4 regions of the Shewanella sp. MTB7 genome follow, and region 4 is predicted to be linked to each of the others. Evidence: predicted binding sites of a transcription regulator. Region 4 holds the regulator's gene; each other region holds the start of a gene.
The links. The regulator sigma-54, encoded in region 4, starts transcription at its own class of promoters, with help from an activator protein. The targets are predictions, from matches to a motif close to GTTGGCACGNNNNTNGNNT.

Region 1 (5,674 bases), 3.0 Mb from region 4:
CCAATCGTAATATTACCACCACCTGCATAGATAGGATCCAAACTTAAGTCCGTGCCTTTTTTAATCTCATTGTTAGCACTTTTCTTTGCTTGAGTCTGCTCCATTAGGATCACCGTAATGATATCACCCACCTTCAAGGCTTTAATATCTGAATAGAGGCTAGATGCTCGACTGTCCTGGTACATTGAACCTGTTGCCGCAATTTTAGTCGGTGGAGCCTCTGGGTAAACCGGGGCATAATAAGGGTCGTCTGCAATGGGTTTTCTCCCCGTTGAACTACAGCCTACTAATGCTGGCATAAACAATATTATCAATATGCCCCAAAGCAATAACTTATTCATGTCGATGCCTCTACAAGTTTTGATTAACATATGACAGCATTTGATCGACAGCAGAGATAACCTTAGAGTTCATCTCATAAATACGTTGACTCTCTATCAAGTTCACCAGTTCTTCGGTCACATTAACATTCGATGTTTCCAATGCTCCCTGACGAATGGCTCCCATACCATCTAACGAGGCAGTTCCCTGAATGGGTGTGCCACTGGCTCCCGTTTCAGTATATAAATTCTGACCCATAGGATCTAATCCACTTGGATTAATAAAGTCGGACATAGTTAACTGACCAACCACCTGACTCTCTGCAGTACCCGGCGTTTTAACTGAAACTTCACCCTCAGCAGAAACCGTAATACCTGTTGCATTATCCGGAATTGTAATTGAGGGCTGAACCACGTAACCGGAACCAGAAGTCACTATTTGCCCCGTATCATCTAAGGTAAATTGTCCATTTCGGGTATAAGCTGCGGTCCCATCTGGTAACTGGATGTCAAAAAAACCAGGCCCTTCAACCATCAAATCTAAAGAGTTATCAGTGGTGAGCATGTTGCCTTGAGTAAACACTTTTTGCGTGGCAACCACTTTTGTCCCCGCACCAATATTAAGACCGTTAGGCAGCTTAGTATTTGATGCGCTCACACCGCCAGCCTGATTGACGGTTTGATATAAGAGGTCTTCAAAAACAGCACGACTTTTTTTATAGCCAACGGTACTGGCATTAGCCACATTATTGGAGATCACTGAAATGTCTGTTTGCTGGGCATCTAACCCAGTCTTACTTATCCATAACGCCGGATGCATAATATATCTCCTAGCTAATGCGCATTAACGAAGCTGATGCTTGGTCCATCTCTTCAGCAGTTTTCATCATTTTGACTTGCATCTCAAATTGACGTTGTATACTAATCAAAGACACCATCTCATCGACAGCATTCACATTACTGCCTTCAACAGCGCCACTTTCAACACTAACAAATGGATCTGCGGGTGCTATCTCTCCTGACATCTGTCTGAATAGACCATCAGCACCTCTCATCATGTTTTGATCGCCTGGGTTAACTAACTTAATTCGACCCACCTCTTCAATCACTTCAGCTGTTGCCCCTAATGGCCTTACCGAAATAATGCCATCTTGAGCTATTTCAACTTTCTCAATAGGAAGCGGTAGTACGATAGGACCGGAATCCCCCATTACTGGGTTTCCTCTGTCGTTACGTAATAAACCAGAGGTATCAAAACTTAAACTCCCGGAACGAGTATATGCTTCACCCCCGTCGGCACCTTGCACAGCAATCCAACCACTGCCATTAACGGCAATATCAAGATCCCGTCCAGTCGTCTTAATCGGACCAGAAGAAAAATCTGCCGATGGGCTCTCTGTCATTGCAAATACTCGGGTTGGCAAACCTTCACCAAAGGCTTGCATCGAACGGGCTTGTGCCATACTGGCTTTAAAACCATCAGTATTGGCATTGGCTAAGTTGTTCGCACGAACCGCAAGCGAATTCATATTCTGCTTAGCGCCGCTCATCGCGACGTAGAGTAATTTGTCCATCCGCTCCTCCGTCAATCTTTCACTTAATTCTCTATATTAAATAATATAGAGCAAATTACGTGCCAATTAGAAAGTCTCGCAGGCTAAGATAAAGAGTCAACAGATGACGGAACGCTGGCGCTTACGGTAAAAACTTAAGACTAATAAAAAAGCAAAATCAATTATTTGATTTTGCTTTAAATGTACGGCATTACTTTTGACTTTACTGTGAGCGAAGCGTTCCGTAACCGCTAGTCGTATTCGCCTTAGCTTTTAAGCCACGGCTTGTTCTTCTCAGCGATTAACGGATCTGAAGTATCGTCTGCTGCAGCGTATTGTTTACTTCCAACGTTCTCGAGTTAGCCTGAAAATTTCGTTGGGCAGAGATAAGATCCACCAGCTCAGTCGTCAAGTCTACATTTGACTGCTCAAGTGCTGACGAACGTATACTGCCAAATGTACCACTGTTTGCTTCACCTGCGAGTGCAATACCTGAATCTAAACTGGCCTTCCAAGAGGTGTTTCCCACTTGAGTCAAACCTTGTTCATTAGCAAAGCGAGCCAGAGCAACTCGGGCTAGCGGTACTGTGGAACCATTACTATAACTGGCATTAATCAGGCCATCGGCGCCCACTTCAACATTAGTCAAACGACCCACGGTGGTGCCATCTTGAGTTAATTCAGTCACTTCAAAAGTAGACGAATATTGAGTCGGATTATTGAATTTAACCGTCAAACTCTGTGTACCATCGGCTCCAGGACCTAAAACACCAGCACCATTAACACCTAACTCTTCAGTTAAGATAACAGCGGGATCGCTTCCAGTATAAGCACCGGTATCATTATAGGTCATTACCGAACCTTTCCAGCCACCAGCATTTGTCGCAGTGCCTGTACCGTCAGCAGTTCCATCACTGTTAGCATCGGTCTGGTACGTACCTGCGGCACCGGCCAAATCAACTTGTTTACCATCAACGGCATAAAATGCGACCCAGTGGCTTGCACCCGTGTATGCCGCTTGAGGTGGACGAACAAAATAGGTTGTCATAACATGAGGCTCACCTAGAGAGTCATACATAGTCACCGCTGTCGAATTGTTATAAGTATCACGGTCATTGGGATCAAATGCAGCGGGATCTAATGTTGAATCTGCCGCATTTAGATTCATCTGTATGCCTATTCCATCTGTTTTCTTTGGACTACCTGCCGAATCTGGAATAATAACGGGACTCGTTGTGGTTAAGCTCACAGAAGTCGAATTCCCATCTTTATCTACACCGAACGTTTGCAAGAAATTACCTTGAGAGTCAACCAAGTAGTTATTGGAGTCGACCTTAAAAGCCCCTGCGCGAGTAAAGGTGTGGTCTTGTGAATCCAATCCACTAGATGTGACAAAGAAACCGCCACCATTGATCGCCATGTCTAAGGCATTATTGGTAAATTGTAAACTACCTTGATGAAACTGCTGAGCAACCTGACTCGTCGTAGCACCACCACCAACCGCAGTTTTACCATTAGCAAAAATTGAGTTTGCGTAAACATCAGCAAACTCAGCTCTAGATTCTTTAAAACCGATGCTGTTAACGTTAGCGATGTTATTCGCTGTAGTATTTAAGTCTTTCTGGGCAGCGGAAATACCACTCAATGCTATGTTAAACGACATAATTCACCTCGATTTAAATTCATTTCTAATTAGCTTTCAGAGACAGCTAAGACATCACCAATCTTAATCCCGCCAACCCCACGTAAATTAAGGATGGCACCAGTACTGGCCGTACCTAATGAAACGCTGGTGACATGGGCATAAGTTGAAACGGCCAGTTCTTCACTCTTACCATCAACCTTACCGGAAGCTTTGATGGAGTAATTGCCATCGGCTACTGGTTCACCATTTTTATTCAGTCCATCCCAACTGACATCGATATTTCCCCCCGCACTGCCATCAACAGTAAAAGTCTTAATCAACTGACCGGTATCATCCTCGACACGCACTGTGATACTTTCGATTGTTTCAGGAGTACTGATAATCCCTTTGATCTCTCGACCTTCAGCTGAGACATTACCTGTATCTGATGGAATTAGTACTTTTTGCCCGACGAGACCTGAAGCTTGCAGCGCTTGGCTTGACGTCATAACAGTATTCAGATTAATAATTTCATCATTGAGATTATTAATGCCATCCACTGTCGAAAACGAAGCCATTTGTGCAATCATCTGGTCGTTATCGACGGGCTTAAAAGGGTCCTGCATCGACAGCTGTTGACTCAGTAATGAAAAGAAATCCTCCTGAGTCAACTCTTGATTATTTGGCTCTGGGGTCGATGATTCATCAGGAAGACGAATCGCATCAATAAAAGGATTACCTGTTGTTGAAGTCTGCTCAGCACTTTGAGTTGTAGCAGCTTGAACCGCCGATGCTGTTTGTTTTGCTGGCGCCACAGACTGATTTGATGTCTGCGAAGTTCCACCTAACGTTTGCGCACTATTTAACGGATTAATGAGGCTCACTGATTACCTCCTTCTATTTGCCAATTCTGAGAGTTTGCTGAAGCATTGACTTCGCCGCTTCAGCTACCTGGACATTCATTTGATAGGAACGAGATGCAGATATCATGTCGGCCATCTCCTCCATCACATTCACATTCGGTTTATAAATAAAACCATCATTATCAGCCATTGGATGATTGGGAGAAAACTCCTTCTGCAAAGGCGCATCACTCTCAACAATGCCTTTTACTACAACAGATTGAGAAGACTGTTGCTGGTGGCTGGCTTTGGCCATTTCGGCCTCAAAAATAGGGTGTCGAGCACGATAGGTTGCATCAATACTACTGGAGACAGAATCTGCATTCGCAATATTACTGGCTGTAGTATTTAACCTTACCGACTGAGCAGACATCCCAGAACCCGAGACATTAAAGATATTAAATAAGCTCATAATTAATCACCTCTCAAGGCTTTTTTAAGCCCAGAAAATCTACTGTCTAAAAATCCTAGAGACATTTGATACTCAAGTGCATTCTGCATAAATTCTGATTGCTCTTGCTGAATATCGACCGTATTTCCATCACCAGTATCAGGCTGATTTGGCACTCTATAGCCATAATGTTGCTCAGAGAGGGCGGCTAGATCAAAATGTTTGCCGTCATTACCCGTCATAACAAGACCACGTTGACGGCTCGTTGCGGCTTGCAGAGCCTTATCGAAATCAACATCACGGGCTTTATAGTGAGGAGTGTCGGCATTAGCGATATTAGAAGAGATGACCTCTGCACGTTGGGCACGGATCCCAAGAGTGTATTGGTGAACTCCTAACGCCTTATCAAAATTAATCGCCATAAAATTGCCTCCTGAACTTGTTGACAATAATGTAGCAATAGTTGTGCCAAAAAAGGGAGGAAGATTCGAGGATGTTGCTAGACAGCTCACTGGGCGACGGAAAAGTCGCCAGCTAGGAGAAACAAATTGAGATGGACTCTGTCCAACTCAATTCCTTTGGTTGATTTTGCTTGAAGTGAGCTGGTGAACGTACCCGTAGCCAAGATGTTGGCATCTCGCAGCGAGATTGAGAGTATCCTAGAAGATACTACACCCCTAGTTTATCGTATTGATGTTATAAATTAATCCTGAGAACGCCCTCGTAACCAACTTATTAACGAGCGTCCTCGCACCTGCAATTACGTTTTCTTCTGATAATAGATGCCGGGGTTACAGCGAACCATATCAAACTCTTCCGTTAAACCGGCAATTGACTCAGATGCGCCAAGAAAGAGTATCCCTTTGGGGTTTAAAGCGGCAGCA
Region 2 (5,674 bases), 2.4 Mb from region 4:
TGCAGCAGACCCAATTTTAAAAAGCCATAGGCTTTGTCATAGTCCCCCATCACCAAAGACTCTGCTGCCACATTGTTGTAAAACATAGCGATAACTGTCTGCTTATTGATTTTTTTCTTACCATAGCCACGCACTGCTCGCTCAGGCAAAAAATCAACTTGAATCGCGCTTTTCAACATCTGTATACTATTGCTTTCATTCGGAGCCAGTAACCTAAGATTTATGTGGCCATTTACCAGATAAAAACCTCCCTGCTTGTCCCATACTGGTGGAACATCAATCTCCTGAAATTCAACAATAACATTAAGTTCTTTAGCTAAAGCTGCGGTTAATAATACCAAGGATAAGCAGTTTCCCGCTCGCTCTCCAAAGGTTTCACTGGCGACTCGCGTCATATTGTCACGGTATTGAAATGCCCCCTCTTCAGCATTGATATATTTAGCCAACCATTCATGTGCCAACAAACGGTTCGACCGATTCAATTTAGAACGTTGCAGCTCCATTTTAAGCTCTTTTATTGCCTCATCAGGCAGAGAAAAAAGATCCTCTGGTGCAGGAAGTCGTTCCACGCTTACAAAGTGTTCATCATAAAAATATTGTTCAACATGGCTAACACCAGTGACTTCTGAAGTCGAAGTACATGCTTGCAGAAACAGACTAAACAGACACATGATTAGGAGACTAGATTTCGAGAGAATAGATTTCATGATCACCAACTTTAATCGAGCAAGAGGTTATGATCAGTTTACATTAACGAACAAAAAACATGCACAGCAAATGCGTTACAAAAGATTAGCAAATGAGTTGATGACTATATGCCCAAGGTTATTCTACCTTTCCCCTGAGCATAGGAGGTTGATTTACCTCGTCGACTTTAATGTACAACTCTTTGTTTTTATAGTGATAAGGTCGATAAGAAAGACCATTGCATAGGTAATAGATATAGGGGCGAGAAAAAGGGATACAAGCCGCTGGCAGTACCTGCAATATCTGGATCTGCTGCTGCATTCTTAACGCTTGCTTCCACTCATGATCAAGTAATACTTGATCACGCACAGCAAAAGCATCGAAAGGTTCACTGGATTTACGCACCACCACCTGCCCCGCAAAAACGTTATAAGCAAAGAGAGTTATAAACAAAACGAACACTAGATTCGATGCAAACTTACGCCAGCAGATAGCCATAATTCCTCTCCGTCAAATAACACGTTTCATAGTTCAATTATTACACACCAAACAGACACAGCTCAAGTTTTCCCTTGCCTATCCTAGAGACAAAAATGCCAGCCCAATAGAGGCTGGCATTTAATCCAATATCTAGATAATTGGCCCTTAACTAATCAAGTTTAACGTGTACCTTTAATCGATACGAACTCAGGATAAGCATCAATACCACAGTCCGATGCATCCATGCCTTTATACTCATCTTCTTCAGTAACACGGATCCCCATAGTAAGCTTCAACACATACCAAACAACGAAAGAAGCACCAAACACCCAAGCAAAAATAACACCAGCACCATAGAGTTGACCCAAAATCGTTGCATCAGCATTAGAAAGAGGCACTAACATCAAACCAAAAAAACCAGCAACACCGTGAACCGAAATAGCGCCGACAGGGTCATCGATTTTAATGCGATCTAGCGCCACAATAGAGAAAATAACCAAACCACCAGCCACTAAACCTATCACACCAGCCATAGCCAGAGAGGGTGAAAGCGGATCGGCGGTGATCGCAACAAGCCCGGCTAGCGCACCGTTTAAGATCATCGTCAAATCCGCTTTACCCCACACCATCTTACAAACAATTAATGATGACACGGCACCAAATGCCGCAGCTGAATTTGTATTGAGGAAAATCTTAGCAACAGCCGTCGCATTTTCAGTATCAGAAACCAATAACTGAGAGCCGCCGTTAAACCCAAACCAACCCATCCATAAAATAAACATACCCAATGTAGCCATAGGTAAGTTTGAACCTGGTATAGGATTAACCTGCCCATTGGGGCCATATTTACCTTGTCGAGCACCGAGTAATAATACCCCTGAAATCGCTGCAGCTGCGCCAGCCATATGCACGATACCACTACCGGCAAAATCTACAAATCCCGCTTCCGAAAGGAAACCACCACCCCAAGTCCAATACCCTTCAACCGGGTAGATAAATGCTGTCATTACCACGGAAAAGGCCAAGAATGCCCACAACTTCATGCGTTCGGCAACGGCACCGGAAACAATAGACATAGCCGTCGCAACAAATACCACTTGGAAGAAGAAATCAGATTCAAGGGCATGATCGGCATCTGCAGCCTGGTTGCCGATCAGCGTGCCAAGCGAAGGTAACCAACCACCTTCACTGTTATCAACATACATAATGTTATAGCCAACAATCAGATACATCACACATGCAATAGAGTATAGGCAAACGTTCTTGGTTAAGATCTCGGTAGTATTTTTTGATCTAACAAGTCCAGCTTCCAACATGGCAAACCCTGCTGCCATCCACATCACCAAGGCACCAGAAATCAAAAAATAGAATGTATCCAGCGCAAATCTTAACTCTGATACCGTTACACCTAACTTCACTAAATCTTCCATAACATCTCCCCCTTAAAGTGCTTCATTATCTGACTCGCCCGTACGAATACGGATGGCCTGTTCGAGTTCAGTCACAAATATTTTTCCATCTCCAATTTTTCCAGTACGCGCAGCACTGACAATTGACTCGATAAGCAGTTCGAGATTTTCATCCTTAGTCGCAATTTCCAGTTTAACCTTGGGTAAGAAATCCACTTGATACTCAGCACCACGATAGAGTTCTGTATGTCCTTTTTGACGCCCGAAGCCTTTAACTTCAGTCACTGTCATCCCCTCAATTCCCACCCCAGCGATGGCTTCACGAACATCGTCTAATTTAAACGGCTTAATAATCGCGCTGACTAATTTCATCCAGACCTCCAAATTAATAATTATTCTTCTCTTTCATTTATTAATTCAATCATTAGGCCAACTTAACAAACTGTTAACTTTTAATGAGTTAAGATATTAATTACCAATATTGCGACCATCACCCGCACCAAGTAAGTGCAGTTCTAAGCTCATCGCACAAAAATAGCGCGCCTTATTTCTTAGACCAAATACCTATTTGGAAAGGGTATTTTTAACAGTAGAATAAAATGATTATCCAGCAGAGTTGAGTGACATAGATGTTGAAACCACAAGAGTGTGTATTAGTCGTCGTGGATGTTCAGGGCAAATTAGCCCAAATAATGGATCGTAGTGATGAGCTACACCAAACCTTAGTGAACCTAATTAAAGGCACTGCCCTATTTGATATACCCACCCTATGGTTAGAGCAGCTTCCTGACAAACTAGGACCAACCACTCCAGCTGTCCATGAAGAGCTAATAAAATCTTGTCACCCCATAGCTAAACAACATTTTAGCGGCTGGCAAGCTGAGAAGTTTAAAGAGCAGCTGATTGGATTAAACCGTAAACAGATACTTTTAGTTGGTATAGAAGCCCATGTATGCGTTTACCAAACCTGTCATGACCTACTGGATAACTACTTTGATGTCCATCTGGTTGTCGATGCTATCTCATCCCGCACAGCTGCAAACAAACAGCTAGGCATAGAAATGATGCAGGCTAAAGGCGCACAGATCACCAATATGGAATCACTGCTGTTTGAACTTCAACATGAGGCCGTAGGTGAAAGATTTAAGCAGTTACTTAAACTCATTAAGTGACTTGATACTTGTTGGATAACAAGTTTACTGACTTGCCTGATAGCAAGTTTCAAATATCTTTTTGGATTGGTTCATTGGGCTGGCTTAGTGTTTGGTTGGTTTGCTGGATACCATAACTGCAAGGTTGTTTATTGCTTACAACAGATTCAGTCGCATTGTCGGATAACAATGCTTCAAATTTCTTTTTGATGTGTTCATTTGGCTGAGTTGGTGTTTGGTTATTACTTGATAACCATCGCTTCATTGCAGTCTATTGCTTGCAGCAGGCCGATGTGTAAATACTTCTGCGGGACGCTATAAATATGTCCCTATACGCTCGACGGTGGCATCTGACCTATATGGATATAGGAAATGCCGTGGTGACATGGATGTCATAGAACGGCCCTGCCACCAACGCCCTCAGCCGCATTCACACCTGATTGTTTATCTCTTCGATTTAGGTTCTTCGAGTAGCGAACTCATTTTTGAACAAAAGTTTGCTGACTTGCCTGATAGCAAGTTTGAAGTATCTTTTGGGTTCGGTTCATTGGGCTGGTTTGGTATTTAGTTTATTTGTTGAATACCATAGCTGAATTAGTGTTTATTGCTTGCAGCATGCCTTATGTGTGAATACTTCTATGACTCGGCGCAAGTATATCCCTATAGCCTCTACGACAGCGTCCTTGCTGTCGAAGGTCATAGCCGCATTCACACTTGGTTGTTTACCTCTTCGATTTTTGGGCCATTGGCTACGACCGCTTCGTTTTGGACTATATTCACTAAGATATATACTCTCAGTTTACTTACGAAATAAAGAAGCTAACCAGAGTCTCGGTTAGGCATTCTAGATGAATCGTCCTTGGGTCAGACATTCTGCTTTGCCCTATCTCCTATATAAATATCTCTTCGATTTACATTAAGAGTATTTGTTACGATTCTTACATCATCTACCCGAATTATTTCGTTATATAAATTAAAAATCCAAATTGTTAATACAACTCTAAGACTAATATAGCCATTAACAGCCTTACATTTTATTAATCAAAACCCCTTTCCGCTTAATCAGAAGTTATTGTTCTATCTTTTTAATATCAATATTACATCGTTTGTTTATCTATTTATAGGCGCTGCCAAGTATTGAACACTGTAAAGAGGCTTTTGCTAGTTAGTCTGGTTGCATTTAACTCGAATGTTTGTAAACTATTTACGCAATGAACTACAAGGATGAAGTTATGGACAAATTACTTGAGTATAAATCATTTCTCTTCTTAATATTTTTAGCGCTAGGTGGATTAAGCCAAAGCCACTCTGTAAAAGCTGATATTTGGGATACTGATGATGACTGTGAAGTTATGGAGTGTATTGGAACTGTTGGTCAGCGTCCTCCTCCTAGCGATATTAAATACCTTGATTTAGAAGATTTGATGGATGAAGCATTTGAGGAATTACTAGCAGAAGATGAGATCGAAGGATTCGATACTGGTTTATCTGAAGGGTTAACTTGCGCTAATCCAATTATGGTGCGTACAGGGGCAAAGATTGAGAAGGTTGTTGATTTTCAAGGTAAGGGGGAATTCCCGCTTAAAATTGAGCGAACATATAACTCAAAGGGTAGAGGTAACTCATGGTTTGGGTTTAAATGGTCAAGTAACCTTCGCTTTAAGCTTGATTTTAAAGGCTATATTCTCAACCATAGACCAAATGGGAAACAGATTAAGTTTGTTAAAGATGCACAAGGGACATGGTCGGATTATAAAGAGGATTCGATTCAAACCTTGGCTCAATCAGGTAACAAGTGGATTTTAAAGACCGAAGGCGGCATTACCGAAGAATATGATACTAGCGGTAAAATACTGAAAAGAACCCACCCAACAGGGATTGCGCATACCTATAGCTACTCAAATGGCATTAGAGTGACTCATTCATCGGGTCGCTGGTTGCACTATA
Region 3 (5,674 bases), 2.9 Mb from region 4:
TACCCACCATAAAGCCCTGAACACTCCGATTATATTCCGTGATAATCAAATTGCGCTCCTGATCATCACTCATAGGTGAAAAACCGATAGCACCTCTTAGATCTATAACAGGTATTGAGGTCCCACGAATATTAGCGACTCCCGAGATATTAGCATGGCTACCAGGTAAAGAACTCAGCGGAGGAAGCTTAACAACCTCTTTGACTTTAAATACATTTATTGCAAATAATTGAGTTGCATTGATCCGAAATAATAGAAGTTCTAAACGGTTTTCACCGACGAGTTTAGTGCGTTGATCAACTGAATCGAGTACTTTTGCCATAATACAAATCTCGGAAAATATGAGACACTTAGTCTCAGACAATAATGCTTATTAATGGTGGCCAGTAAATCCATAGTCGAACTTAAGTCACAATTCGAATAAGATGACATACGTGACACTCACCTACCCATAGATAGTTATATTTTAGCAGCTATAAACACAACAGGAATAATTCTAGAACCATGTTCTTGTACAATTGCCATAATGCCCCTATAAAGGCGCCTGTTCGATAAGTTATACATCAGCTAAATCACCTGTTTTCCACGTAAACCATCGACTTCAGAAGTGACATGAACACTCCCTTTGCCTAGCCTGCTGCTAGCACTGCTGAAAATAACCATACAATTAAGAGACGAAAGCATCTCATTTGCACAACCAATTTCAGACATAACACCTATAAATACTATCACTTATTTAATAAAACAGCAGTTTATGGCTGCTAAATTTTGGTGATATAAACAAAAAATAATTGATTAAATAAATATTGACACTTGGAAATCGACAGGTATACTGACAATAGATTTTGAGTACCCTAGTTAAAGTAGTTTGCTTTTTGTTTGACCCTCTCGTCAATGCCTCGCAAAAATATTAATACACCTGGTTTGCATCTAAAAACTGGTCATATTACGGTCCTACTACTATGATTAAATCTGACTAAATCAATGAACTTCAAATCTAGACTGTTACAAACACTAACATTTATAGATAGAAAATAGTCTTGATTAAGATTCAGAAGCTAAGTAGGCTCAAATCGAACCCTAAATTAGTCTTTCGCAAAAATGCTAAGGATATTTATAATTACATATACACTGCCAATAAAGCAGTACAACAATAAAAAGGAGTATGACATATGTCGTACAACGTAAATGGTCATGAGATCACAGTTAGTTTTCCGGTAAATTCTATTTCTCTAAACAAGTCTTCTATCGCATTCACCGATAGTCTTGGGAAAAATAGACAAACATTTTCAAAGCGTACAGAAGCATTAACGTTTATGAAATGGTTGCTTTCAAGCAACAAGTAAATCAAAAACAAGTTATAAAAGTTAACATTATGCAATTCGATACTCTCCTCTCATTAGTATCGAGTGTTCTTTAAAAGAACAGATAGGACTGACTTCATTACGTCGGCTATTAAGCATTAAAGCAGCATCTACCTTTGGTCTAGGCCGTATCAATTTCACAGATACTTAGCCTGACCAACTGGTAAAAACTTCAAATATTTCCTTTCAAACCTAAACTCTTAATACTCATTATCCAAATTTACGTTTATACCTTGGTAACATGCTGGTATTGCCTAATAAACCACCTTGATGTATATACATAATTGGATCTTGTTTACCTCTCTTTCTTAGGTATTCTTCAAGCGTCAACCAACCGATAGGGTCATATAAGAGTTCAAACTCAATTCCCTGCTCACCAACATGTTTCCACATGTCATAGCATTCACGATATAGTTTGCCAAAATGGTATTTTCTCGACAAAGAGACAATTTGCGGATGAAATTTCTCTATCTGACAAAGATCAGTAAACTGTAGGCTCAAATAATCATCTCCCCCCACACATGCACAAGTCAACACTCGGATATTTACACCTGACTGGATAAAATGCTTATTAAGAAACAGTGCAGTTGTACCTGTGCCAGAAGGAAGAAATACGGTTAAATTGGGATGCTCAGTTTGAACTGCCCAGTCAATGATCTCTTTAGCCAATTGAGCAACACCAAATTCAGCGTACTCACAACGTCCTCCTTCGGGAACAAATAATGCGTTGGGCTCATTAACTAATACAACTTCTTCTATATATTGTGCACTGTCACGACCAGCTCTATCCGGCTGCTCACTAAGGTCAATCACATTTGCCCCGTTTTGACATGCAGCAACATAGTTGCCCTCTGTTTGGATCTTAATTTGTGCAGCAATATGATCCACATAAAAGTCTAAATCCCAGCCCCGAAGTTTAGCTAATGCCGACATAGAGTAAAGAGAGTTAGCTTGAGGCGATCCGTAACCGATTAGTTTATTTGCTCCAGGAAAATCATGGGCAAGAAAATAAGCAAACTTGCGCGCCTTATTGCCAGAAAACTCTGGATGTAGAAGATCATCACGTTTAATAAAAATCTCTCTGTCAAACATGTTTATTGAATCTACAGGTGTATTGCTTAACTTCATATAGAGATAAACCGTCAAATCGTATTTCCTAACGCATTTTACCACTTAGATCAGTTGAGCAAAATAGCCAATCACGAGTATTTCTGACTAATAAGACAGAGCCAACAAATAATAAAACCCAACAATTACAGCAAGATGAAAACTTGGCACAAAAATAGCTTAATAAAAAATATTAATCATGAAAAGTATACTCACCTATGATCTTTTTATGAGTCTATATCTTTAATTATGGAGTTATTAATGGCCGTTTTACGTTTGATATTTAACATCGCTTGGTTTGTTCTTGGTGGTTTCGTGATGGGACTTGCCTGGTGGTTCGCAGGTTTACTTTGTTATATTAGTATTATAGGCATTCCATTCGGGAGAGCATGCTTTGTTATTGGTGAGATGACATTCTGGCCATTTGGCCAAGACCATATGAATCGAAAAAATCTCACTGGTAACGAAGATATTGGAACAGGCGCTTTCGGAACTATTGGGAATATAGTCTGGTTTCTACTTTTTGGGATCTGGCTTGCCATTGGTCACCTGACTCATGCGCTAGCCTGTTTCGTTACAATTATAGGTATTCCATTTGGTATACAGCACCTTAAATTGGCCATATTGAGCTTAACACCAATAGGACAAACTGTTGTCACAAGGGCGTAAAGCTTACATTTCTATCTGCTAGATCTATTCTGGCCCTCGAGTGGGCCAAAATAGATAATAGGGTATCTAAATAACTAAAGTGACGTCATCGATACGACACTCAAAATGACCATATTGAGTAAAAAAACACCTTAAAAACCTATTTATTTGTTCTATTTTCTATATAAGTTGAAAGCATTGAGTCTTCATCAATTTTGGCAAGTCCAGCGTTGACAATATCACGCCAGAAATGCCCTTGCGGGCTATTAGTTAACGCGATAGTTAGTTGTTTATTTTCTAATATATTTCTATTTACTTGTACTTTATTGCTCAGAGGTTTTAACTCTTTTTGTAAAAGTAGGAACTGCAGCACATTAACATCCATCACTGCAGCATCAATTCTGGCAGTAGCCACTTTAGTCAAATTATGTTCATCAGAATTAACCACTTCAACCTTTTGAGTTCCTAGTTTTATCATAGCATCGAGCTCTACTGTATTCACATAGTCACTGACAACACCTAGGGTGTATTGATTAAGATCTGCCATTTTTGACCAGCCTATAGGATGTAATTGTCGCTCTACTAACCCTAAAGGACTGGTACCTAATACATCGGAAAAAACAAATTTTTCAGTTGGATAGATATATGCGGGTAGGTAACCTTCATATTTAGAATTGTTTCTATTAACCAACCTCACAGCTCGACTCCAGGGATAAAAATCCACAACAAGCTCATGACCCATCACATTAACCGCTGCACGAGTTATCGCAATGATAGCGCCCTGCTCTGCTAACTGACTTCCGGAGTAAGGGGGCCAATGAAGAGAGACTAGATGTAAGGTGTCAGCTTTTATCTGAGTAGCAACAATCCCTCCAAGTATCCCAACGAGAAAACCAAGAGCCATAATGAGTGTTCTGCCTTTACTACCGCGAATTAAACCAGTAGCACCATCGATATTATAATCCCCTTAAAGCAATAAAACGGATTCATTACTCATTAGTGATTTGTTGAAAGTATAGATGATTTAGCTCGAAAATAAATCAACCTTTGTTACAATTTTTGCCTAGCAAAAGAGGGGGAGAATAGTGAGAATATAATGAAAGATGAAGAAGGGGAAGCTGCTTATGCTACGAAAGACTGCCATAACAGTCCTAGGTGGAGGACTCACATTACTAGGAGCTGCACTGCTCATTTTACCAGGACCCGCTTGGTTACTGTTACCGATAGGCTTAGCCATTTTAAGCCTAGAATATCCTTGGGCTAAAACTTGGTTACGTAAAAGTCAGAAACAATTGTCGACATCAGCTGCATGGCTTGATAGAAAAATGCTGCTGTGGAGCATAAAACGTTAACTCGTTTATATCGCAAGCATACTTAACCATCAAGTTCACACTTTACAAGCAAAGTTTGAACTTGAGCTAAGATCCTATCTAAAATTCACATTCTTGTCCGAGATCTACTTCACTAAAAATCAATCCAAATATGCGATAGTCCCTATCTAAACAAAGTGTTATAAAAGTATGTGAGAACTGAATATTATGTTTACGTCGATAAATTTAATCGAATTAAACATCTTAATCAAAGGTCTATTATGAAACCATTTTCTCCCTTAGCACTTGCCATTATTGCTGCAATTTGCACCTCTCCAGTTATGGCTAAAGAACCTATTGAGATCATTAAATCTACAATGATCACTGAGCCAGAAAAAGTTGAGTTGGGTAAGATGCTTTTTTTCGAACCACGGCTATCAATGTCTGGATTTATTTCGTGTAACTCTTGTCATAACCTCTCCACTGGTGGTGTAGATGCATTACCAACTTCAATTGGTCATAATTGGCAAGAGGGTCCAATCAACTCACCGACAGTATTAAATGCTGAATATGGGTTAGCACAGTTTTGGGACGGTCGTGCTAAAGATCTCAAAGAACAAGCTGGCGGTCCTATTGCCAATCCAAAAGAGATGGGCTTCTCTCACGATCTTGCCGTGTCAACTATCGACTCTATGCCAGCGTACAAAGCAAGATTTGAAAATGTATATGGTGATAGTAAGATATCAATTGACAACATTACCGATGCTATAGCCGCCTTTGAAAAAACACTGGTGACCCCAAACAGTCCTTTTGATCAGTACTTATTGGGTAACAAATCTGCGATTTCTGATGAAGCCACCGCCGGATATCAACTATTTAAAAACAAAGGTTGCGTGAGCTGTCACAACGGCCCAGCTGTTGGGGGAACCATGTACATGAAGATGGGATTAATCAAACCATTCCATACTAAAAACCCGGCAGAAGGTCGAATTGCGGTAACTGGTAATGCGGCAGATATGAACGTATTTAAAGTGCCGACATTACGAAATATTGAGTTAACCTACCCATACTTCCATGACGGTGCAATTTGGAGCTTAGAAGAAGCCATTAATGTTATGGCCGAAATTCAGTTAGGACAAAAGTTGTCAAAGCAGGAAAATATAGAGATGATCGCGTTTCTTAAATCATTAACTGGCGATCAACCTCAAATAGTCTTGCCTATTTTACCGCCGTCGAATGCGAATA
Region 4 (5,674 bases):
GACGAGTTCTGGGCGGGGATGATTCGAGAATAAAGGCGATGTCAGAGGCTGCCATATCATGGAGCATATTTCTGACGTGGACAAACATACCGCTGCCTAGGGCTTGAGTTAGCTGGTTTAATCGTTGATCAGTAAGCGCATTATCTAATACTTCAATTGGCATAGCGCTCCCCTCTGAGCTATCTGTATCTAGGGCTAAATACAGATTTACGGTGGTTATATGAAATTTTTGTGATGCTTAGTGGTGAGGTTTAACTAGCTTCATCAAATTTGGCGTCAACTAGGGCGCAAATGGCATCGAGTGCCGCACTTGCATCTTGACCTTCTCCGAGTAGGGTTATGGTTTTCCCTATACCCGTTTCTAACATTAATAGGCCTAACACACTCGCCGCAGAGGCTTTCTTATCACCTTGTATGATGGTGACTTGGGCATCAAATTCCGAAGCAAGTATTGCAAGTTTAGTTGCTGCCCGTGCGTGGAGGCCTAGCTTGTTACAGATGGTAACCTGACGTTCCAGTTTAGTCATTGCTTAATTCACGGTGGCGAGCTTGGACTGTATGTTTGCTTTTGCTAAAGAGTTTAGCTAGCTGCTCTGTGACATAGACAGATCGATGTTGGCCACCGGTACACCCTATTGCAATTGTGAGATAACTGCGATTGTTGCGTTCCAGTTGTGGCAACCAAGTTTCCAGTAGATTCTCAATTTGCCAGATAAACTTATTAACAGTGGGCTGCTGGCTAAGGAAAAGTTGTACTGGCTCATCGAGGCCTGTCATTGGTCTAAGCTCTGGCTCCCAATGGGGATTGGGTAAAAATCTGACATCAAACATAAAATCAGCTTCTACGGGCATACCATATTTGAATCCAAATGATTCAAAGTTAATGACTAACTCTTTATCCACACTGCCTAATAAGATCTCCCTAACTCGGTTGCTGAGATCGTAAATATTCAGGTTTGAGGTATCAATATAATGATCGACAAGTTTAGAGAGTGGTTCTAACAGCACTCTTTCATGATCTATCGCCTCTTTGAGTGAGGTTTTATTTTTTGATAGTGGGTGGAGACGACGTGTTTCACTGTAACGTTTGAGTAGAACTTCATCGCTTGAGTTTAGAAAGAAACTTAATAGCTCAGTACCTTCTGGTAGATTTGAAAGCTGTTTCTCTAACTCTGTTTCGTGCATATTACGAACATCCACACTAATAGCCACAAGGTCTGTGCTATCTTTGAGCTGTTCAAGTAATGTGTCCATAAGTGGCAAAGGTAAGTTGTCGACACAGTAGTATCCGAGATCTTCCAATACCCTGAGGGCGACAGATTTTCCCGAACCGGAGCGACCGGATACCATAACCAGTTTCATTGTGTTATCACCTGATAAAGTTCTGACTCATCTTGTGTTTTTCGTAACTGCTTTAAAATTAGTTTGTCATTAAGCTTTTCTGCCATAGCAGATAAGGTACTTAAATGCTGCTCACATTGATCAGCTGGAACTAATAGTGCAAATAATATATCTACCGGCTGTTTATCAATAGAGTCGAAAGCAATTGGCTCCTCGCACTTTATGAGTACCGCAACGGGTTGACTAATATTGGCTAACCTTCCATGTGGAATGGCTATGCCGTTACCTATACCTGTGCTGCCCATTTTCTCTCTGGCTAAAAGACTTTCAAAAATCTCTTGAGAGGAAAGGTTAGGGTACTGGACAGCGGCAAGATCGCTTATAAGTTCCAGTACCTTTTTCTTACTGCCCGGAGTGGCGCAAGTTGTACATTCCGGCTGCAGGATAGTGCTTAATTCCATCGTTAGTGTTTTATTTGCTTCTCTTTATGTTTAATAACCTGACGGTCGAGCTTATTTATCAGGGAGTCGATTGCGGCATACATGTCAGCATGTTCTGACATAGCAAAAACCTCTCCACCAACAAGATGAAGTTTAGCTTCTGCTATTTGCTGCATTTTCTGAACATTTAAAATAACGTGCACATTATTGATCTGATCGAAATGTCGTTCAAGCTTTGAAAATTTTTCTTCAACATACTGACGAAGAGATGTTGTGATTTCGATATGATGACCTGTTACGTTAATTTGCATAGAAATACTCCTCCGGACTCGATTGTGTTTGAAAGCACGCTCGTCGATTAGAGGTTTACATTGCATATTTAGGTATCTGACTAACGTCACAATGTTTAACCTCAACATATTAATATCTTAATTTTCAAAAATATTCTATAAGCTCTTTCTTTGATTTGATGGTGGTATGAGCAAAGCCTCACGGTACTTGGCTATGGTTCTTCTCGCTACTTTAATGCCTTGTTCAGCTAACAGTAGTGCCATCTTACTGTCACTTAATGGTTTCTGTTGGTTTTCTGCAGCAACTAGCTTCTTAATAAAGGCGCGAATTGCGGTTGATGAACATTCGCCACCGTCGTCGGTACCCACATGACTTGAGAAGAAGTATTTCAGTTCAAAAATACCTCTTGGGGTGTGCATATATTTTTGGGTTGTGACACGTGAAATGGTCGATTCATGCATCTCGACCTCTTCAGCGATGTCATTTAACACCATAGGCTTCATCGCTTCTTCACCGTATTCAAAGAAGCCTTGTTGAAACTTAACAATGCAGTTCGAAACTTTAAGTAAAGTATCGCTACGACTTTCTAAACTCTTGATAAACCACTTAGCTTCCTGCAAGTGTCCACGAATAAACTGACTGTCTGCCTGACTTTTAGTGCTGCGGGCCATGGATGCATAATGTTGGTTTACATTTATTTTGGGTAAGTAATCTGGATTTAGTTCAACTATCCAACGACCTTTTTTCTTGGTCACTGTGACATCAGGGATCACATATTCATCACGGTTTGGTGTTATGGCGAGTCCTGGACGGGGATTCAAGGTTTGAATCAACTCTATTGCTTGCCTTAACTCATCCTCTTTTAGTTTGGTTTTACGCATTAAGAGACGGAAGTCTCGGCCGGCGATAAGATCCAGGTGTTCTTTGATTAACAGTCTGGCGTTATCAATATGAGGCGTTGTGCTAGCGTATTGAGCGAGCTGGATGAAAAGACATTCGCTGAGATCGCGTGCTGCGACTCCAATAGGGTCAAAATGTTGAATACGTTTAAGTACAGCTTCCACTTCATCGAGTTCAATTTCGGGATCGCCCATAGCCTCTAAAATATCGTCAGTATTTTGTGTCAGGTAACCACGTTCATCGACCGCATCAATAATGGCGGTAGCAATGGCGAGATCGTTATCTGAAAATGGGGTTAAATTCTTTTGCCACTCAAGATGCTCAAATAAACCTTCACTGGTTTCACCTTGAAAGGGGAGATCGTCGTCTCGCATTGCACCCGAAGCTGAATTAGGGCTTGCCGTATAGACTTCATCCCAAGTGGTATCCATAGGCAGATCTTCAGGCATAGAATCTTGTGCTAAGGCCTCGGAAGTTTCCAATGTCGAACTGTCTTTTTCGACGACAGTTTCAGCGGAAGCACTGAAATCTGTTTCATCATTTATCTTGGCATCGCTATTGTCAGCTGTTGCGTCGACCTGCTCTTCATCCAACTCAAGTAGAGGGTTGGAGTCTAGTGCTTGTTGGATCTCCTGTTGCAGTTCCAGTGACGATAGCTGCAACAGACGTATGGCCTGCTGAAGCTGTGGAGTCATGGTTAAGTGTTGACCCATTTTGAGCTGGAGTGACGCTTTCATGTACTGCTATTCCCTTCTTTGTACTTATTAAAATGAGAAAGCCTGCTGGAGTTATTTTGGAAGTCTTCGCTTCCTAAATACACTTCATTAGAATGAGTAATATCGATGTATCATATCCATTTTCTAGGGGGGAAATCATTCCCTAGATTAACTATAGCTTGAATTGTTCTCCTAAGTACACCGCTCGTACTTGCTGATTGTCTAAGATTTCTGCGGGTGTTCCTTCGGCAATTAAATTTCCATGACTCACGATATAAGCATGCTCACAAACGTCTAATGTTTCCCTCACGTTGTGATCAGTAATAAGCACTCCAAGACCGCGACTCTTGAGCTGTAAAATGATTTTTTTAATGTCGATGACCGAGATAGGATCGACGCCAGCAAAAGGTTCATCGAGTAAAATAAACTTTGGGTTCGCGGCTAATGCTCTTGCTATCTCTACACGTCGACGTTCGCCGCCGGAAAGCGACATTCCTTGACTATCTCGAATATGAGTAATATGAAACTCTTCCAGTAGATGTTCTAGTTGCTCTTCTCGTGCATTTTTATCAAGTTCATCTCGAGTTTCCAGTACGGCCATAATATTATCTCTGACCGATAACTTTCTAAAGATGCTTGCTTCTTGGGGCAAGTAGCCTATGCCTTTACGAGCACGCAGATGCATAGGATCTAGGGTGAGATCATCATCATTAATAAAGATCCGCCCTTTATCACTTTGAACTAGCCCTACGACCATGTAAAAAGTGGTGGTCTTCCCTGCACCATTAGGTCCAAGTAGACCAACAATTTGGCCGGTTTTGACGGTTAAGCTGACATCTTGTACTACGGCACGGTTCTTATAGCTTTTCGCTAGGTTTACAGCCTTTAACGTCAAAGAGCTCATTTAATCTCCTGAGTGTTTAATGCAGATTCGGCTAGTGTCTTTGGCTGTTCAACTTGTGCTTCTGGCTGAGCTTTTGAAGGAGCGGGTTGTGTCTCTGGCTTTGTGTCTTCTTGATAACTTTCAGGTTGAATTATAGTGATAACACGATCATTACCTGTGCTCTCGGCAATGAGCTGTTGTTTAGCAATGTTATATTGAATTTGATCGCCTGTAACTTGACTGCCATCTTGCTCAAGTGTCGCATTGCCCTTCAAGATAAGCGTGCGCTTAGATAGTTCGTAGCGGATCTCTTTGGCACTGGCATGTGCCGGACGGCCATCTTCCATTATTTGTGAGTAGGTTGCCGGATTACCTGTGGCAACCAAAATACGCCCACCAGAGCCCTCTTTGGTGAAAGCTCTGAGCATATCAGCATGTATTCTTACTGAGCCTTGAGTCACTTCAACTGGGCCATTAAATATGATTTGATTATTTTTAATATCAGCTTCTTGACTTGCCGCAGATATTTTAACTTCTTGTCGTAAATCATCAACTTTTGCTAAGCTACTAAAGCTAACTAGGCAGAGTAAAGCTGTGATGACACAGGTATTTTGTTTCATATATTCCTTCAATTTGACCTAATAATTGTCAATTATAATCACCTAGGTACTTGAGCACTCTCTAGGTGAGGGTAACTATTGTGCTGAATATGTGCCATTAACCTGGCTGGTCAATTTAACACTTTCTGCGTTGAGATCGGCATACAAGCCAACCCCCTTAATAATAAAGTCACTACCAGTAATGTAGATCTCTCTATCGGATGTCATGATCATAGTATTAAGATCTAACTCTAGATAACTGGTTTTTATTGATTGAATTGGTTCTTGCGAGTTTATAGCATTGATAATAACATTGTTCTCGAGTATCACTTTACCCGAACCTTTATTCATGGTGCCTTTTGTCGATTGCAGCTGCCATTGAGCCTGACCTTGTTCAGGGTACACCAGATAGATAGGATCGGTGAAGTAGGTCATGTTCTCTTCTTCAAAGTGTTCCATATGCTTAGCGCTAACTCGACTGTTAACTAAGCCTTGTTCATTGTA

Region 1: a site for sigma-54 is predicted at 1,943-1,961, ahead of flgF (flagellar basal-body rod protein FlgF). Genes of this name have one in related genera too.
Region 2: a site for sigma-54 is predicted at 2,992-3,010, ahead of HWQ47_RS06095 (P-II family nitrogen regulator). Genes of this name have one in related genera too.
Region 3: a site for sigma-54 is predicted at 2,635-2,653, ahead of HWQ47_RS10830 (YccF domain-containing protein). Genes of this name have one in related genera too.

The regions. Positions count from the first base shown of each region.
Region 1 covers NZ_CP085636.1:2,166,227-2,171,900, reverse strand. Annotated here, with positions in the region: gene flgH (flagellar basal body L-ring protein FlgH) at 1-341, opposite strand, end outside; gene flgG (flagellar basal-body rod protein FlgG) at 352-1,140, opposite strand; gene flgF (flagellar basal-body rod protein FlgF) at 1,151-1,894, opposite strand; gene flgE (flagellar hook protein FlgE) at 2,175-3,536, opposite strand; gene flgD (flagellar hook assembly protein FlgD) at 3,566-4,381, opposite strand; gene flgC (flagellar basal body rod protein FlgC) at 4,395-4,811, opposite strand; gene flgB (flagellar basal body rod protein FlgB) at 4,814-5,212, opposite strand; gene HWQ47_RS09165 (CheR family methyltransferase) at 5,551-5,674, opposite strand, start outside.
Region 2 covers NZ_CP085636.1:1,477,761-1,483,434, reverse strand. Annotated here, with positions in the region: gene HWQ47_RS06110 (hypothetical protein) at 1-707, opposite strand, end outside; gene HWQ47_RS06105 (hypothetical protein) at 826-1,185, opposite strand; gene HWQ47_RS06100 (ammonium transporter) at 1,347-2,597, opposite strand; gene HWQ47_RS06095 (P-II family nitrogen regulator) at 2,610-2,948, opposite strand; gene HWQ47_RS06090 (hydrolase) at 3,206-3,748, shown strand; gene HWQ47_RS06085 (hypothetical protein) at 3,798-3,992, opposite strand; gene HWQ47_RS06080 (hypothetical protein) at 4,113-4,295, shown strand; gene HWQ47_RS06075 (RHS repeat-associated core domain-containing protein) at 4,960-5,674, shown strand, end outside.
Region 3 covers NZ_CP085636.1:2,557,944-2,563,617, reverse strand. Annotated here, with positions in the region: gene HWQ47_RS10845 (chemotaxis protein CheV) at 1-322, opposite strand, end outside; gene HWQ47_RS10840 (hypothetical protein) at 1,173-1,346, shown strand; gene HWQ47_RS10835 (1-aminocyclopropane-1-carboxylate deaminase/D-cysteine desulfhydrase) at 1,575-2,492, opposite strand; gene HWQ47_RS10830 (YccF domain-containing protein) at 2,733-3,140, shown strand; gene HWQ47_RS10825 (substrate-binding periplasmic protein) at 3,280-4,023, opposite strand; gene HWQ47_RS10820 (PGPGW domain-containing protein) at 4,244-4,471, shown strand; gene HWQ47_RS10815 (cytochrome-c peroxidase) at 4,771-5,674, shown strand, end outside.
Region 4 covers NZ_CP085636.1:5,486,916-5,492,589, reverse strand. Annotated here, with positions in the region: gene mgtE (magnesium transporter) at 1-163, opposite strand, end outside; gene HWQ47_RS23980 (HPr family phosphocarrier protein) at 252-527, opposite strand; gene rapZ (RNase adapter RapZ) at 520-1,362, opposite strand; gene ptsN (PTS IIA-like nitrogen regulatory protein PtsN) at 1,359-1,802, opposite strand; gene hpf (ribosome hibernation promoting factor) at 1,805-2,092, opposite strand; gene HWQ47_RS23960 (RNA polymerase factor sigma-54) at 2,228-3,709, opposite strand; gene lptB (LPS export ABC transporter ATP-binding protein) at 3,861-4,592, opposite strand; gene lptA (lipopolysaccharide transport periplasmic protein LptA) at 4,589-5,191, opposite strand; gene lptC (LPS export ABC transporter periplasmic protein LptC) at 5,267-5,674, opposite strand, start outside.